4 regions of the Pseudarthrobacter sp. BIM B-2242 genome follow, and region 2 is predicted to be linked to each of the others. Evidence: riboswitches for the same ligand, from Rfam matches in the RefSeq annotation. Region 2 holds a riboswitch; each other region holds the start of a gene.
What was found. Region 2 has a riboswitch for cyclic di-AMP ahead of IDT60_RS10335 (LysM peptidoglycan-binding domain-containing protein). Riboswitches for the same ligand answer to the same signal wherever they lie in the genome.
Positions count from the first base shown of each region.

Region 1 (4,192 bases), 1.6 Mb from region 2:
GCCACTTCGCACTCCATGACCAACAACCTTCCGCAGCTGACCCACCCGGACGGCTCCCCTATCCGCGCCTTGGTAGTCGACGACGAACCCAGCCTCTCTGAGCTTATGAGCATGGGGTTGCGCATGGCCGGCTGGTCCGTTGCCGTGGCCGCGGACGGCCCGGAGGCCGTAAAGCTCGCCAAGGAGTTCCGCCCGGACGTCCTGGTACTGGACGTCATGCTGCCGGGGTTCGACGGCGTTGAGCTGCTGGGCAGGATCCGCGCCTTTGCCCCGGAGGTACCTGCGCTGTTCCTGACTGCCAAGGACGCCGTCCAGGACCGGATTGTAGGGCTGGCCGCCGGCGGGGACGACTACGTCACGAAGCCCTTCAGCATGGAAGAGGTCCTGCTGCGGCTGCACCGCCTGGTTCAGCGGTCCGGCGTGGCTGCGATGGACACGGCCGAGCTGGTGGTGGGCGACCTTGTCCTCAACATCGACACCCGTGAAGTCACCCGGGCCGGTGACGGGCTGCAGCTGACGGCAACCCAGTTCGAGCTGCTCCGCTACCTGATGGAGAACCCCAGGCGCGTCATCAGCAAGGCGCAGATCCTCGACCGGGTCTGGAACTACGATTTCGGCGGCCAGGCGAACATTGTGGAGCTCTACATCTCCTATCTTCGCAAGAAGGTGGATGCAGTGCACCCGCCCATGATTCACACCGTGCGGGGTGCCGGCTACGTCATCAAACCGGCCGAATAGCGCCGCCGTCCATGCCGCGAGAAATCACGCACCCTGGCCGCAGCTGGCTGAAACCGGCAACCTGGCACCTGCGCACGCGCCTGATCCTGCTGGCAATGACGTTGCTGGTGGCCATCTGCGGCGCCGTGGGCCTGTTCAGCTATGCCTCCATGGATTCGTTCCTTACCAGGCAGCTGGATGAACAGTTGAGCCAGGCCGCCAACCGCTCGAATGATCCCGGCCGCCCGCCCCAGGGTGGCTTCAACGGCAGGGATCCCCTGGATGCCCGTGGCCAGAGTGTCGGAACCCTGAATGCGCGCATCGTCAACGGTCAGATCAACATTGGCGGCTACCTCGACTCGGACACCACCCGGTCTGCGCTCAGCTCTGAAGACAAGCAAACACTGCTGGCGCTGACGCGGAACGGCAATCCCGTGGATCGCCCACTCTCCAACGGGGATTACCGGATTGTGGCCGTGGAAACCGGCTTCGGCGACGTTTTGGTCACCGGGCTTCCCCTGGCCGGCAAGGAAAGCACCCTCGCTTCCCTGGTGTGGACCTTTGTCTTTGTCTCGCTGGGCGGGCTGGTGCTGATCGGACTCGCCGGAACGGTGCTGATCCGCCGGACCATGCAGCCGTTGGAGCAGCTGTCCGAGGTGGCAACCAAGGTTGCGCGGCTCCCGCTGGACGCCGGCGAGGTGGCCCTCGCGGTGCGCGTCCCGCCGTCGACCGCCAATCCCGGAACCGAAGTGGGCAGCGTGGGCCACGCCCTGAACCTGATGCTGGACAACGTCGCCAGCGCCCTTGAGGCGCGTCAGCGGAGCGAGACGAAGGTGCGGCAGTTCGTTGCCGATGCCTCGCATGAACTGCGCACCCCGTTGACCGCCATCCGCGGGTACACGGAGCTGATGCGGATGACCGAAGACTTCACGCCGGACGGCCGGAAGTCCCTCGCACGCGTGCAGAGCCAGTCCGAACGCATGACCACCCTGGTGGAGGACCTGCTCCTGCTCGCCCGGCTTGACGAAGGGCAGCCCCTGAAACTCAGCGAGGTTGACCTGACCCAGCTCGTGATCGAGGCAGTCAGCGATGAAAAAGTTATCGCACCCGGCCACAACTGGCGCCTGGAACTCCCTGATGAGCCGGTGTCGGTCAATGGCGACGCGGCGCAGCTTCGCCAGGTACTGGTAAATCTGCTCTCCAACGCGCGCAAGCACACGGCCCCGGGCACCACCGTGGTCACCAGTGTGGAAAAGTCCGCCGGCAGTGCAGTCGTTACCGTGACGGACGACGGCGGCGGCATCCCACCGGAATTCGTGGACCACGTTTTTGCCAGGTTTGCCCGCGCAGACGCGGCCCGCAAAGGCACTGCGCCCGCGTCCGGCGTTGGGGCCGCCGAAGGCACCAGCGGCCTCGGCCTGTCCATCGTCCAGTCAATCGCCGAGGCGCACGGCGGCACGGTTGACGTAGCATCGCGCCCTGGACGCACGGCGTTTGTTTTGCGCCTTCCCATGGGAGTTACGGCACCGCAAGGCAACGCGCCGACGTCGTGATCTCCGTTACCAAAATGTGACTTAAGCTCCGCGCTCCTGTAGCGTCAATGGGGTGCGGTTCCCGTTCGGGCCGCATATCCGGATGTCGCCAAGCTCTGCCGCTTCCCGGATCCCGTATTCAGAGGCAGAGGCGGGGGACCCAGAGTCCCGGGCGTAAATGCCCTTGGGGTGAAGCCAGCACGTGATGTTTCCGTGTGGCCGGATGCCCTCATCCGAACCCGACAGCTAACTCCGCAGGTGTGAGAGGCGATCCATCATGTCTGAATCCAAGGTACAAACGCGCCCGGAGAACGGGTCCACCAAAAATCACCGCAAGATTCCCTCCCTGGCCCAGCGGGCAGCCGTCTTCACCGCGGCATGCGCTCTCCTCATCGGTGTGGGCGCAGCAGGCCAGGCAAACGAAGCCAGCCAGCTGGCAGCTGCCAGCGACACCCAGCAGTTGTCCACGGCCGACCTCGAGTCCAAGCTGAGCATGGAAAAAGCAGAGGTTCAGGCCAAGGCCGCCCCGTCCCCGGAGCCCGAAATCAGCGTTGCCCCGCAGGCCGCTGAACCGGCACCGGCCCCGGCCCCCGAGCCCGCACCCGCCCCTGAGCCTGCCCCGGCTGTAGCCGTGGACGACCCCGCCGGAGCCCAGGCATATGCGGCTGGCCAGCTGGCCAGCTACGGCTGGGCGCCGGACCAGATGCAGTGCCTGCAGACCCTGTGGACCAAGGAATCTGACTGGACCACCACGGCCACCAACCCCAGCAGCGGTGCCTACGGCATCGTCCAGTCGCTCCCCGCCGAGAAAATGGCGAGCGCAGGTGCGGACTGGCTCACCAACTACCGCACCCAGATCAACTGGGGACTGAACTACATCCAGGAGCGCTACCAGTCACCGTGCGGTGCGCTGAACTTCCACCTGTCGAACAACTGGTACTAAGCCAGATTTTCAGCATCCGTAATGCGCAGCAGGCCCTGAATCCCCCGGTTCAGGGCCTGCTGTCGTGAGCGGGAGCCCACGGCATCCGGCATTGCCGGACCCTGCGTGTCCGGTGACGGGGCAGCGCCGTTCCTGCGCACAAATGGAAGTGGATGCCGGCCCTAGAGCCGGAATGAAATGATCCTGCGGCCCGTGGCGTCCGCATCCACTGCTGCAGTGACTGAACTGTAGTCCTGGATATGCAGCACCCCTTCAGGCAGCGGGCCGGTATTAGGACCCACGGCCACGGTCCGCATGCCTGCGGCCACACCGGCGGCAATTCCGGCCGGCGCATCCTCAAACACCACGGCATCCTCCGGCTCCACGCCCAGCAGTGAAGCGGCCCGCAGGTAGCCTTCAGGATGCGGCTTGCCCCGCGTCACCAGGTCCGCAGTGAGGGCTGTTGCCGGCATGGCCAGCCCTGCGGCTTCCATGCGGATATCCGCCAGAAGCCGGTCTGCGGAAGTGACCAGCGCGATCGCGTCAGCCGGGAGGCTCTGTAGCAGGCGGGCGATGCCCGGCAGCGCGACAATGCCCTCGGTCCGCACGCGTTCCATTGCGCCGAGTTCCTCCGTGAGGGCGGCCACGTCTGCACCCTCCGGCGCGAACCGCCGCACAGTGTCAATGGCCTGCACACCATGTGAAGTCCGGATGATCTCTGCGATGTCCAGGCTGTAGCGTGCGGCGAACTCACCCCACACCTGCTCGACGACAGCGGTGGAGTCCACCAGGGTGCCGTCCATGTCGAAGAGGACTGCACGGCAGGAAAGCATGACGGTGGAAGCGGGGGCTGGAATGCTCATCGCTCCATCTTGCCCCAGATGTTCCAGGCTTCGTGTCCCGAGTGTCCTAGGCTTCCCGTCCCGGGATGTACTGCACGGCCCACTTGTTGCCGTCAGGGTCCGCGAAGTACACAAAGTGACCCCAGGCCTGGACGTCCACGTCGCTCACGTCCACCCCG
Region 1 is NZ_CP061721.1:629,569-633,760, reverse strand. Features, by position in the region: gene IDT60_RS03075 (response regulator transcription factor) at 1-738, shown strand, start outside; gene IDT60_RS03070 (HAMP domain-containing sensor histidine kinase) at 750-2,270, shown strand; cyclic di-AMP (ydaO/yuaA leader) riboswitch at 2,373-2,521, shown strand; gene IDT60_RS03065 (hypothetical protein) at 2,527-3,192, shown strand; gene IDT60_RS03060 (HAD-IA family hydrolase) at 3,354-4,034, opposite strand; gene IDT60_RS03055 (VOC family protein) at 4,081-4,192, opposite strand, start outside.
Region 1: linked by a shared signal. The riboswitch ahead of IDT60_RS03065 (hypothetical protein) and the one ahead of IDT60_RS10335 (LysM peptidoglycan-binding domain-containing protein) in region 2 are both predicted to bind cyclic di-AMP.

Region 2 (4,192 bases):
TTGGGGATCGACAAGCGTCCCGCCACGGAGCATGCTGGCACTCGTAAGAGCCGCAGATACCGTCTGGCAGCCAGGGACAGGCGGCGGGCAAGCGCACCATCCCAGGAAAAGGCCGGCACACCATGCCTACAAACCACGTCAACCAGCTGGCATCGAAATCCCATGACGCTCCCGACGAGAAGCGCCGCCCGGACAAAACAGAAGTGGACGTCGTCAACCTCGGCGATTACACCATTGGCCGGTTTACGTTCCAGCCCGGCTGGCGCTGGTCGGAGTGCATCAAGCCGGTGGTGAAAACCGAATCGTGCCAGAACAGCCATGTGGGGTACTGCGTGTCCGGGGCCCTTGCGGTAAAAACCGAAGACAGCCAGATCAATATCAGCGCCGGTGATTCGTACACCATCCCGCCCGGCCATGACGCCTGGGTAGACGGCGACCAGCCATTCGTCGGCATCGAATTCCTCAGCGCTGCGGAGTTCGCCAAGCCGGCCGGCGGCTGAGCGCGGCCGGGATCGGTCAGCGGCGGGAGGCGGTCAGTACCAGTTCCTGATTATCGAGTGGTTCCACGCGGCGCAAGGTGAATTGTAGCGGTCAAGGATATAGGCGAGTCCCCAGTCCACCTGGGTCCGGTAGCTGGTGAGCCAGTCGCTTCCCGCGCTCGCATACTTACTGGCCGGCAGCGCCTGGGCGATGCCGTACGCACCTGAGTCCGGGTTGGTGGCCGTGGTCAGCCAGTTGGATTCCTTCGTCCAGAGCTGCGCCAGGCACTGGAACTGGTCCTGGCCCCACCCGTAGGCGGACAGCCTCCCGGCAGCGTAGCTCCTGGCGCCTGCGGGGTCGTTGACCCCGCCGCCCGGAACAGAGGGGACGACGACGGGCGGCGGCTTTGGCGTCGGACTTTCAGCAGGAGGTGCCGGGGCAGGCACTCCGGGAGCAGGATTCTGCGGGGCAGGGGCGGCCGGGGCTGGCTTCGCCGGGGTCTGGGCCGCAGCGATCGCTGCGGTCGCTGCCTGGCGGCGTGCCTGCTCTTCCGCCGCCGCACGCTTTGCCGCCTGCGACACTTCGAAGGCTGCCAGCGCGGCCTGACCCTGACGGAACTCACCCTCCACTGCAGCCGTTGTTCCCTTGAGCGAGGCGAGCTGGGCGGTGAGTTCGGTGCTGCGTTCCTGTTGCTCCGCGACCTGCTGCGACATCGCCTGCTGGGCCGACCGGGCTGCGGCCAGCTTCGTTTGCGCTTCCCCGGCCAGCCGTTCGCGTTCGGCTTTGGCCGCGCGCTCCTGGCCGGCGAGCGCCTCCGCCGCCTTCTCAGTCTCTGCTGATTTGTGGACCAGGGACGCCGTCTTGTCACTGACGATCCGGACGATGTTCAGCCCGTGCATGCTGTTGGTCTGCACGGCGTCGAGCGCCACGAAGAACCCGATGTTTGTCCCGCCGGTCTTGTACGACTGTGCTGCGAGCGCACCAATTTCCTTCTTATGACGGGTTGCATCCTCCTGCGCACGGGCCACCTGCGCGGCCAGGGCATCCACCCTCGAACTGACCGCCTGAAGCTCAGCCCCGGTCACCGCATACTCGGCGGCGGCGGTGACGGCGGCATTTCCGAGGGCTTCGGACCGGGTCTGCAATCCGCCCAGCAGGTCGCCAATCCTGGCGACTTCCGCTGAGGTGCCGGCCTCGGTTTGCCTGGCTTTCTCCACGTCCTGCCATGAGGGGTATCCATCGGGCGGGGTGTCGGCGGCCGCGTATGCAGGCGTGCCGCATAACGAACCGGCGACGGCCAGTACGAGGACTGCGGCCACTGCGGACGGCCGCCTGTTTTGTGGGATCGGACACATAGTTGGTGAGCTTACCGGGCATATATCGGTTTCGGGGCCTGACCTGCGATGCTATTACCACAACCAGGAAACATTGCTGGCACCTTCAAGCGTGTTTTTGCCCTACATTCCGTTATCGGAATGTGACATTTGGGAAAACCAGCGGCTATGGTCGTTCGGTGCCCTGGTTCAAAGCCAGGACATTCCCGTCAGTATGCCGAGCCCTGCCGCTGACCCGGGACCCCAGCGCAATTGAACTGGCAGGGACGGGGGAACCACATTTTCACGGCTTCAGCTGAGGCCTTGGGGTTAAGTCGTTTGCGTCCCGTCCTGCACGGTGGCGCACGGCCGGGTGTCTCCGACCCGAACCCGACAGCTCACCCCGCAGGCATGGGAGAGGCAATCAACCATGTCCAAGAAGTACACTGCCGCACGCCATCGTGCCGCCACCACCCCTACTACGTCCCTTGCCCTGACGATCGGACGGCCGGCCCTTGTTGTCGCCGCCGCTTCAGGCCTGTTTTTCGGTTTCAGCGCTCCGGCCCACGCCGGGGTCAGCGGACCGGACAACTCCGGCACGGGTAACGTTCAGGCACAGTCCAGCGCACCGGCAGCAGCCGTCGCTCCGGCCCCGGCCCCCGCAACGGCCAATGTCCACACCGTCGTCTCCGGCGACACGCTGGGCGAGATCTCTGCCGCCAACGGCGTAGCCCTCAACGATGTCCTGGCCGCCAATGGCCTGGCGCTGTCCTCGATCATTTACCCGGGCGACCAGATCCAGATCCCCGCCGCCGGTCAGGCAGCCCCGGCAGCCGCCCCGGCACCGGCAGCACCCGCAGCCCCGGCAGCCGCCCCGGCTGCTCCCGCCAACACCGGCATCCAGCTGGCGTCAACCTCCGCACCGGTCCAGGCTCCCGCCCCTGTCCAGGCCCCGACCGGCGCTGCCGGCTCGGCAATCCTGGCCGCGGCCTACGGCCAGCTCGGAGTACAGCAGGACTGCACCGCCATGGTGGAGAAGGCCCTTCGCTCGGTCGGTAAGAGCGTTGGAGACCTGGCCCCGGGCCAGTTCTACCAGTACGGCAGCGTTGTTGGCTCGCCTGCCCCGGGTGACCTTGTCATCACTGCCGGTCACGTTGGCGTCTTCGCCGGCAACGGCCAGGTTGTCAGCGGCGGCGTGGACGGTTTCAAGACCGAGGTCCACTCCATCAGCTGGCTCCAGGGCGCTTCCTTCGTCCGCGTAGCGTGACCCCAGGCCGTTGGACGGCGGCGGTCGGCACACAGCCGCCCGCCGCCGTCGGCCGCTGCTGCATCCTCAGACGTGCTGCCCAAACCAGGACAGCGTGTCATTCCACGCAGCGGTCGCCCGGGCCTCGTTATAGCGTTCCCCGGTGTCATTGTGGAAAGCGTGGTCCACGCCCGGGTAGACGGTGAGCTGATGCGTCACAGTGGTGGCGGCCAAGGCATCGCGGAGGGCCGGCATCGCGCCGGTGATCCGCTGGTCCAGTTCGGCGTACACCCCGAATGCGGCAGCTTTGATGGCCGGCACCTTGTTCAGGTCCGGAGCCGGACCATAAAACGCTGCGGTGGCTTTCAGGCCCGGCAGCTCGGTAGCCGCCTGCCAGGTAATGCCGCCGCCGAAACAGTATCCGTTCATGGCAATGCGTCCGGACTCCACGAAGTCCTGGGCCTGGAGGTAGTCAAAGGCTGCCGCGAAGTCGCCTACATGACGGGCCGCCCCTGCCTTGGTCAGCGCCCCCGAAACGGCGTCCGAATCGAGGCTGGCAGTTCCCCCTTCCCTGCTCAGGAGGTCCAGGGCCAGCGCGGTGTACCCTGCCTTCGCGAACCGGCGCGCCACGTCCTGGATGTGCGGTGTCAGCCCGCGGTTCTCGTGGCAGACCAGCACGGCCGGACCTGCTCCGCCGGAGTCCGGCCGCGCGAGGTAACCGCTGATGTCGGTTCCGCCCGCAGCCAACCGGACTGTCGCCGTCGTTAGCCCTGCAGCGCCTTCGGGAACGGACAACGGGCTCTTCGCCCCCGGCACAGGTCCCGTCGATGCGGTGGCAGTGCCTGTCGTGGAACCCGAGGGCGTGGGCATTGGGTCTGTGCTGCGCGGGACTTCCTCCGGTGTGCACCCCACCAGCAGCATCGCTGCGGACGCCGCTGCCATGCTGCCCATGATGAAGGCTACGCGGCGGGTAAACGTGCGGTGTGTCATCTCACCGGCACGGTAGTCGTCGAAGAATTCCTCAATCAGGTACCGCTCAAACTTTCCAAGCTGGACCATGGCCGGCCTCCTCGCGTGAGGCTAACATCCTGCTCCGAACCAGGCTGTCCCGCAAGGGGTGGCCTTACTGGCCTGCCCCGGGCGCCTGCCGCCG
Region 2 is NZ_CP061721.1:2,257,617-2,261,808, forward strand. Features, by position in the region: gene IDT60_RS10325 (cupin domain-containing protein) at 123-500, shown strand; gene IDT60_RS10330 (lytic transglycosylase domain-containing protein) at 534-1,799, opposite strand; cyclic di-AMP (ydaO/yuaA leader) riboswitch at 2,020-2,220, shown strand; gene IDT60_RS10335 (LysM peptidoglycan-binding domain-containing protein) at 2,224-3,060, shown strand; gene IDT60_RS10340 (dienelactone hydrolase family protein) at 3,127-4,098, opposite strand; gene IDT60_RS10345 (ribonuclease Z) at 4,163-4,192, opposite strand, start outside.

Region 3 (4,192 bases), 1.5 Mb from region 2:
TTGGGCAGGAGGTCGGCAGGAATAGTGATGCTGGTTTCGCTCACAAGGGCTCCAATTCGGCGTGGACATGTTGGCGTCCGGGACGGTGGGGTGGCCGGCAGTCAGCAACGACTGCAACGAGGGCCGCTTTTATTCTGCCTGAAACAGAAGAACGGGCGGGAACCGGCACCGTCATAGTCCAATCAACGAGACGATCTGCACCCTGCGGGATTATCCGGACAAACTCAAAATAGGCTAAGCTTTTCACCGGACCTCGACGCGGCTGGGACGCGATACGGTGGGACAACGCTAGGTACTGCGCTCGAGGAGCTGAGCTGGATGACGGATCTGATCGATACCACGGAGATGTATCTTCGAACCATTTTGGAGCTTGAAGAAGAGAACATCGTTGCCCTTCGCGCCCGCATCGCCGAGCGGCTGCGGCACTCCGGACCTACGGTGTCCCAAACCATCGGCCGGATGGAGCGCGACGGACTGGTTGTGGTCTCCGGCGACCGCCATCTGGAACTGACCGGGACAGGGCGCAAGCGGGCCACCGAGGTCATGCGCAAGCACCGGCTCGCTGAGCGCCTCCTGGCTGATGTCATCGGCCTGGACTGGGCTTACGTCCACGACGAAGCCTGCCGCTGGGAGCACGTGATGAGCGAGCGCGTTGAGCGGCGCATCTACGAACTGCTCGACCACCCCACTGAATCTCCTTACGGCAATCCCATCCCCGGCCTGGCAGCGCTGGGCGGAACATCCTCCGTTCCGGACGCCGGTGTGATTAATCTCGTAGAGGCCATGCTGGGCTACGGGCCAACATCGAGCGTGACGGTGAACCGCCTGGCAGAACCCATCCAGGTAGAACCTGAGTTGCTTGTGCAGCTGGATGAAGGCGGGATTCGGCCGGGCGCCTCCGTTTCCCTGGAACGCGTCGGGGAGTACATTTCCGTGCGGGTTCCCGGCATTGAGGGTGCGCTTGAGCTCCCGCCCGAAGTGGCTGCGCACGTCTTCGTTTCTGTCCGCTAGAGGACCCGCCTGACGGACGTCACGTCCCCGCTGCCCGGCGGTCCGGAGCGCCGCTCCAGGGCCCCGCTAGCGGATCGTCGCGCATTCCGCAAAAGATAACGGAATTGTTACCTCCCCGCTTCGTCGCATATAGTTTAAGCCAAGCGTCGATACAAAAGCGTTACCTGATCCGGAGCCGAGCTCTGCCAGCGGATCAGGTGCAAAGTCACCAACTGGCAGAGGCGGAGGAACCACAACCGGCAGTCAAAAAGCTGCCTTGGGGTGAAGTCCGTCAGCAGCAAGCCTTTCCAGCGGAAGAATCTCCCGGGATACCCCTGCGCCAAATGCTTGCCACGGCGGACCGGGTCTTTGAACTCTCTGACCCGAATCCGACAGCTAACTTCGCAGGCTATCCAGAGAGGAACATTCTTGACCACGCAATACTCCAGGGGCCGCCGCCGCGCGGCAGGCCCCGCTTCGGCGCCGCGGGCTGCCGAGGAATTTTCCGCGGAGAGGCCACGCGACGTACAGCGCGCAGCGCGGCGTCAGCGGCGTGGCGCGTTCAGGCAGATGACCGATTTTGCGGCCGCCAGCGGTATTGGCCAGAAAGCCGGAATTGCCCTCGCGGCCACTGGCCTGGCCCTCACTGTGACGGTTCCGGTCACGGGTCCGGTGATGGCCGACCAGCAGCCGGGCCAGTCCGTCGGCGCGGTTTCCGCAACCCCGCAGCCCGAGATTTCCGCTGAAGCAGCGGCTCAGATCGACTTCAGCCGCTCGTCAGTTGTGACGGAGGGTGACCCCGACGGCAAGCTCAAGCAGTTGCTGAGTGCGCAGTCGGCCGGCTCTATTACGCCTGCGGCCTCCGCGGGCAGCCTGGGCGCACCGCTCGCAGAACTCTCCACGGCGTCACCGTTCGGATTCCGGATCAGCCCCATCACGGGCGGGTCCGGGGACTTCCACCGCGGCCAGGACTTCATGGCCCAGTGCGGTACGTCGGTGCTGGCTGCTGCCAGTGGCACCGTGACGTTCGTCGGCTGGCACCAGTACGGCGGCGGCAACCGGGTAGTGGTGGACCATGGCAACGGCCTGGAGACCACGTACAACCACCTGTCGTCCGCAACGGTCAGCACAGGCCAGACAGTGACCCGCGGCGATGTCGTGGCCCTCAGCGGCACCACGGGGGCCTCCACGGGCTGCCACCTCCACTTTGAAGTCCAGGTCAACGGCGAAGTTGTTGACCCCACAGGCTGGCTCTAAGCGCAAAATGAGCGCTAGCTCTCAATTCACCGAGACCTGCCGTGACCTGAATGTGACATTGGCTCTGAACTGCTGTAACGTCTAAAGCGCGTCAACTTTTCCGAAGTTGACGTTCTTGAGTGGATTGCCTAGCTCTGCCACCGCTCAAGGTCCGTTCGCATGAATTCGTCTGGCAGGGGCGGGGGAACCAATTTTGGTCTTCGATCCTGAAGGCCTTGGGGTTAAGTCGCAAAGCTTCCCAGGAAGCGGCGCGGCCGGGTGACTCCCATCCGAATCCGACAGCTCACCTCGCAGGCATTGGGAGAGGCTACCTTCGTGTCTTCACGCCATAATTCTGCGCGCCACCGCGCGCAAACGGTTCGCACCAACCCCTTGGGCTCCGTGTCCAAGGCTGTTAGTGCAAACGCCGGGACCGTAGGTCGCCAGGCTGCTGTCATCGCAGCTGCGTCAGGTCTGATCCTGACCATGGGGCTTCCGGCCAACGCCGCGGACACCACCGCAGGTGTGTCCGCCTCCACCGAGTCCGGTTCAACGCAGACTGCGCTTGCCGTCACTGCCGCGCCCACGGCCACGGTTTCCTTCGAGCGCATTGTGGTCGAGACCACGCCGGCGCCGAAGATCGAACCGGTCCGTGCACAGTCCACGGCTTCCGAAACAGCAGCCGAAGCGGCAGCTGAAACGGAAACCGCCGCTGCCGGTGCAGCCGAGACCAAGCTTGCGGACACTGTTTCTGCAGCCGCAGGTTCGGGCTTGGCAGCAATTGCGTACACCGGTATCGGCAGCCCTTACGTCTGGGGAGGCACCTCTCCCAATGGCTGGGACTGCTCCGGCTTCACCCAGTGGGTTTACGCCCAGGCCGGCATCAGCATTCCCCGCGTCAATGCCTGGACCGCGATGCGGCCCACCGCCACCCCGGCCCCGGGTGACCTGGTGATGCAGAACGGCGGAGCGCACGTTGGTATCTACGTCGGCAACGGCATGATGATCAGCGCGCTGAACCCGTCACAGGGCACGTTGCTGCACGCTGTTGCGGCAACAGGATCGTCCTCCTTCTACACCATGGGCTAAATCCGGTTATCCGGATCAACTCCCCGTTTCTTCGCTAGAAACCCTTAAAAAATCCCCGTTCGGGGCGTGCCGGCGTGCCCCCAAGATGCCGGCGCGTCCACAGCCCTCGGGCTGCCCAAAAGGCCCTGAGGAACACGAAAGAGAGAAATTTTAATGACTACTCGTGCAACTGTTGCACGGCACCGCGCCGAGGTCACCAAGACCAACTCGCTTGCTGTCATTGCCAAGGCTGTCGGCGACAACGCCGGTGGCATGGGCCGCCAGGCCGCGGTTATCGCTGCTGCCTCCGGCCTGGTCCTGACCAGCGGGATTGCGGCCAACGCCGCAGACACCAACATTCAGCGGGAAGCCGCTTCGGCCTCCAACCTTGAGGTTGAGGTTTCAGCGCCGGCCATCATTTCGGCTGCCTCCACCATCGCCATCTCCTACGAGAAGCCTGCTGTGACCACCACGCCGGCTCCCGTTGAAGAGCCGGAGCCCGTTGTTGAAGCAGTTGAGGCACCTGCCGCACCTGCTGCCCAGCCCGCGGCCGCAATCAAGGTTGCGTCGTCCACCCCGGCTGCCCCGGCCGCGCCCGCCGCTCCCGCTGCCGCCAGCGGCAAGGGCCAGGCCATCCTGTCCGCTGCCTACGCACAGCTCGGCGTAAACCAGGATTGCACCATGCTGGTCACCAACTCTCTCGCCGCCGTCGGAATCAACTTCCACGACTGGCCCGCAGGCTACCTCGGCCTTGGCCGCACCGTCAGTGCAGCCGAAGCCCAGCCGGGCGACCTCATCTACTACGCAGACGGTGGAGCAGGCATGGCCCACGTCGCGGTCTACGCCGGCAACGGCCAGGCTGTTCACGGCGGCTACAACGGCAACCAGACCGTTGTGT
Region 3 is NZ_CP061721.1:766,998-771,189, forward strand. Features, by position in the region: gene serC (phosphoserine transaminase) at 1-44, opposite strand, end outside; gene IDT60_RS03650 (metal-dependent transcriptional regulator) at 319-1,011, shown strand; cyclic di-AMP (ydaO/yuaA leader) riboswitch at 1,175-1,416, shown strand; gene IDT60_RS03655 (M23 family metallopeptidase) at 1,420-2,247, shown strand; cyclic di-AMP (ydaO/yuaA leader) riboswitch at 2,387-2,558, shown strand; gene IDT60_RS03660 (C40 family peptidase) at 2,629-3,315, shown strand; gene IDT60_RS03665 (NlpC/P60 family protein) at 3,469-4,192, shown strand, end outside.
Region 3: linked by a shared signal. The riboswitch ahead of IDT60_RS03660 (C40 family peptidase) and the one ahead of IDT60_RS10335 (LysM peptidoglycan-binding domain-containing protein) in region 2 are both predicted to bind cyclic di-AMP.

Region 4 (4,192 bases), 210 kb from region 2:
TCCGTCGGACCGGGTCGGGGTGGAGTTATTGGCGGCGTTCCCGGAATCGACGTTGACCGGGGGCGCGGCTGCTTCGGCGTTAGTGAAGGAGCCCTTTTCGATGATGTGGAAACCGCCGGTTTCGTGGTCGGCGGTAACAATGACCAGGGTATTGCCGTCCTTCTTGGCGAAGTCCAGGGCTGCGGCGACGGCATCGTCGAAGGCCTTGACTTCCTCCAGTGTCTGGGCCGCGTCGTTGTCGTGGGACCGCTTGTCAATCAAGGAACCTTCAACCTGCAGGTAAAAACCCTTGCCGCTGCTTTCCTGTTGCTGGTTTAGAAGCTCAAGAGCTTTCTTTGTCATCTCCGGCAGGGACGGCTCCTTCGCCTGGGGAGCTCCGGGGTCGTCCTGCTTGGCTTTTTCAACGGTCAGGTTTCCCTTGTTGAACAGGCCAAAGACCTTCTCCCCCACGGCTCCGTTCAGGTCGTCCCGGGTCGCGGGAATCTGGCTGGAAACCGAACCCAGGATCGAGTAGCCCTGCTCCTTCAGCTCGGTTTCATCCGAGGCGTCAAAGCGGCGCAGGCCGCCGCCGAAGATGATGTCCGCGGTACCGTTGCGGGCGATCTGGTCTGCGATCGGGGTTACTCGGACATCACTGGTCGGCAGCGGCTCACCGGTGATCTCTGTGTCCTGGCACGCGTCCGCGGAGTAGTCCGGTCCCTGGCAGCCGCGGGACAGGACGTGGCTCATCTGCCCGGCCGGGGACGCGTCGGTAATTTCGGCCGTGGAGACACTGCCAGTGCGGTAGCCGGTCTGCTTGGCCAACTCCATCATGGTCGGCACCACATGGCCCGTGGCATCCACCCCGAGGGCGGCGTTGTAGGTTTTCACCCCGGAGGCCCACGCCGTGGCTGCAGCGGCGGAATCGGTGACCAGTTCCGGGGCGAAGTCAGACTGCCCCGGCTGGCCGGAGTTTTTCTGCACAGCATAGGTACTGACAGAACCGTGGGCCGGGAGGGTTTCCATAACCAGCCTGCCCTCGGCACCGTAGAAACGCTCCCTGCCGGCAGTGACTTGGGTGCGGCCCATGCCGTCACCAAGCAGATATATAACGTTCTGGGCTGTGCCAGGTGCCGGCTTGGTGGCGGTAAACACCGCGGACGAGATCAGCCCGGTGGCCACGACGGTGGCCACGACGGCTGCCAGGACGACCCAAATGATCCTGCGTCTTTTCCGTGCAGGGTCGGCGGGCGTGACGTCGGCCGGAACTTGTGTCATCGGAGGGTGCTTTCCTGTCAGGGGCGGGGGGCTATATCGCCTTTGCCTCAAACCGTACCGCGGCCATAGCACTACCCGAGGGTTTCTCGAGCCAATGGAAATAGATCCGTTCAGAAAGGATACGCATGTTCCGGGGCATTGAATCAGTTAAGGACAACCCGGCCTTCATCCGGCTGGCCCGCCCGGTCCTACCAACCGGTGCGCCCATCAGTGGGGCCTGTTCCAAAGGCAGCCGCTGAACAGAAGCCTTTTAGCGGCGGCGAAGACGGAATGCACTTCCGGCTTCGCCTTCGTCTTCTTCCAAAGCATGTTTCAGACTTCACAAATGATTATGTGGCCGACCGGGCAGGAAGACGGGCCGTTCTTTTTCGACTCCCGGCGGGCGGCGGCGCGATTGTTCAGCCCCCGTCCTTAGCGCCGTCCTTCAGGTATTCGGACGGGGGATCGCTGCTTTGCGTTATGCAAATGTGACAACGCCGTGGTTTTTGCAGTAGGGTCGGACGCGTGCCGGTCTCAGAATGCGGCACTCCTGAGCAGATTTGCCTAACTCTGCCGCTGCCCCGGGATCCCTTCGCAACATTCGTCCGGCAGAGACGGGGAAACCACATGACGGCCTGCTTCGGGCGGGCCTTGGGGTGAAGCCGCGCCTCCTGCCTTGCGCTGGAGATGCGGCCGGGTGTCTCCCATCCGAATCCGACAGCTAACCTCGCAGGCAGTGGGAGAGGCCCTTTTTCGTGTCTATTCGCCGTGCTCACGGCCGCCACCGCGCGGTCCCCGTTCAGACCAGTGCCCTTGCGGTCCTGTCCAAATCCGTCGCTGAAAACGCCGGCGGTGTGGGCCGTCAGGCCGCCGTCATCGCGGCAGCTTCCGGGCTCGTCCTGACCAGCGGCCTTGCAGCGCAGGCAGCGGACGCGCCGGCCCAGCGGGACACGGAGCCGACCTCGACCCTGGAGCTCGCCAGCCAGGTCCAGGCCCCGCTCAGCGCAGACGCCACCGTCCAGATCTCCTTCGAACGTCCCGCCGTGAAGACCACGCCGGCCCCTGTCGTGGAAGCGCCGAAACCGGTCGCCGTCCAGGCCCCCAAGGCAGCCGCTCCGGCCGCGCCCGCCGCCGTGAAGGCTGCTGCGCCGGCCAAGGCCAAAGCCCAGGTCACTGTCACCCCCGCCCCTGCTGCCGCGCCGGCAGCCGCCCCGGCGGCCGCTCCGGCAGCAGGTGGAGTCAACGCCACCATGGTCTCCTCGGCCTACGCGCAGATCGGCATGATCCAGGACTGCACCCGGCTGGTGGAAAACGCCCTGAACGCTGCAGGGATCCCCGTCGGTGACCTCGGTCCCATGCAGTTCATGAACTACGGCACCGTGGTCTCCGATCCCCAGCCCGGGGACATGGTCATGCAGCCCGGCCACGTCGGCATCTACGTCGGCAACGGCCAGGTCCTCAGCTCCGGGCTGAACGGCAAGAACGAAACCGCGGTCCACCCGCTGACCTGGATGACGTCCAAGGGCGCCGTCACCTTCGTCCGCGCAGGCAAATAAATCCACTGAAGGCCGGTCATTCGGTGCCTTGGGGGCGGCGAATCACCGGCCTTCAGTATCGCTTGAGCAGCACCCGCCGCGAATGCTGTTCCTGGAACTACGGCCTGTCCGCACTGACCAGCCGACCGCTTAGTAACGATTTGGACACGGCCTGCACGGCTTCTTCTCCTCAGCGTCCAGCCCTTGCCTTGTGCACGAGGTCAGTATCGGCGTCGTAGCGATCGCGGCAGGAGCCTGGCTCTCAGGCGCGCCGGCAGGGTCTTCGAACCCCACAAAGCCCGCCTGACTTCCTGGACATCGGCCCAGGTTGGAGACACCGTCCCGGGTACGGGTTGTACCTTCGCAGCAGCGTACATTTGCATCTCAAAGGCGTGGCGGAGCCTGGTCAGTGAGTCGACGGCCTGGCTGTTGAACCGCGCCTGCTGCATCAGTCGGCTGGTAAAAGCCCGCGGTGTTTCTGCCGCGCCCGGAGTGTAGCCATGGTCAACGGCGCTTTCCGTCGTCTCGGCCCAGGCGATGCTGGCTGCTTGTTGCGGATTCGACCTGAGAAAGCGGCGCTTCCGTCCACCGGATCTGGCGGCGCGGATCAGGAAGGGCGCGGCGGCCAGAAACAGCAGGACCAAGGCCACCACCGTCATGCCGGGCTCCACGCCGGAAGGGATGGGCGTGCCCGGCGTGCCGCTGCCCGAAAGTCCCGGGGCAGGAGTCGGGGATGTCCCGGTGTCCGGCATGGATAAGCCGTCGGGTCTGAGGTCGTCTTCTACCGGGAGGTTTGGAGGAGTTGCCGGTTGCTGCGCGTAGTCCGGGACCACGCCGCGGGAGGGTGTCGGTTCGAACCTCACCCAGCCGGCACCGCGGAAGTACAGCTCAGGCCAGGCATGGGCATCCTTGGAATCAACGGCGAATTCGGGCAGCTGTTCACCGCCAACCAGAACGGCGTTCCCGGTTGGGTCCCCTGGTGCATAACCGACTGCGACGCGGCTCGGGATCCCGGCCAGCCGGGCCATGACAGCCATGGCACCGGCGAAGTGGACGCAGTAGCCGGCTTTTACCTCAAGGAACCGGCCAATGACTTCAAGGCCGGTGCCATCGTAGTTTCCTTCAACAGGCGCCTGGAGGGAGTAGGTGAAGTCACCGCCGCGGAGGTAATTCTGGATGGCCATTGCTTTGTTATAGGGGTTGATCAAGTCCGAGGTGAGGTTCGACGCCGTTTCCCTGACGACTGTCGGAAGATCCTCGGACAGGTAACTAAACCGGGCGTCAACTTCGTCATTCCCCACAGGTGCGCTGCCGGCAAGGACTTCACGCGTCAATTCCGGTACTGAACTGGTCACCTGGTAGCTTTGCCCGGCCGAAGTTTCCCCTGTAGCCGACAATACCGTCAGTGTTCGCGGATCCCA
Region 4 is NZ_CP061721.1:2,467,767-2,471,958, forward strand. Features, by position in the region: gene IDT60_RS11360 (alkaline phosphatase) at 1-1,257, opposite strand, end outside; cyclic di-AMP (ydaO/yuaA leader) riboswitch at 1,788-1,986, shown strand; gene IDT60_RS11365 (NlpC/P60 family protein) at 1,992-2,792, shown strand; gene IDT60_RS11370 (DUF3488 and transglutaminase-like domain-containing protein) at 2,993-4,192, opposite strand, start outside.
Region 4: linked by a shared signal. The riboswitch ahead of IDT60_RS11365 (NlpC/P60 family protein) and the one ahead of IDT60_RS10335 (LysM peptidoglycan-binding domain-containing protein) in region 2 are both predicted to bind cyclic di-AMP.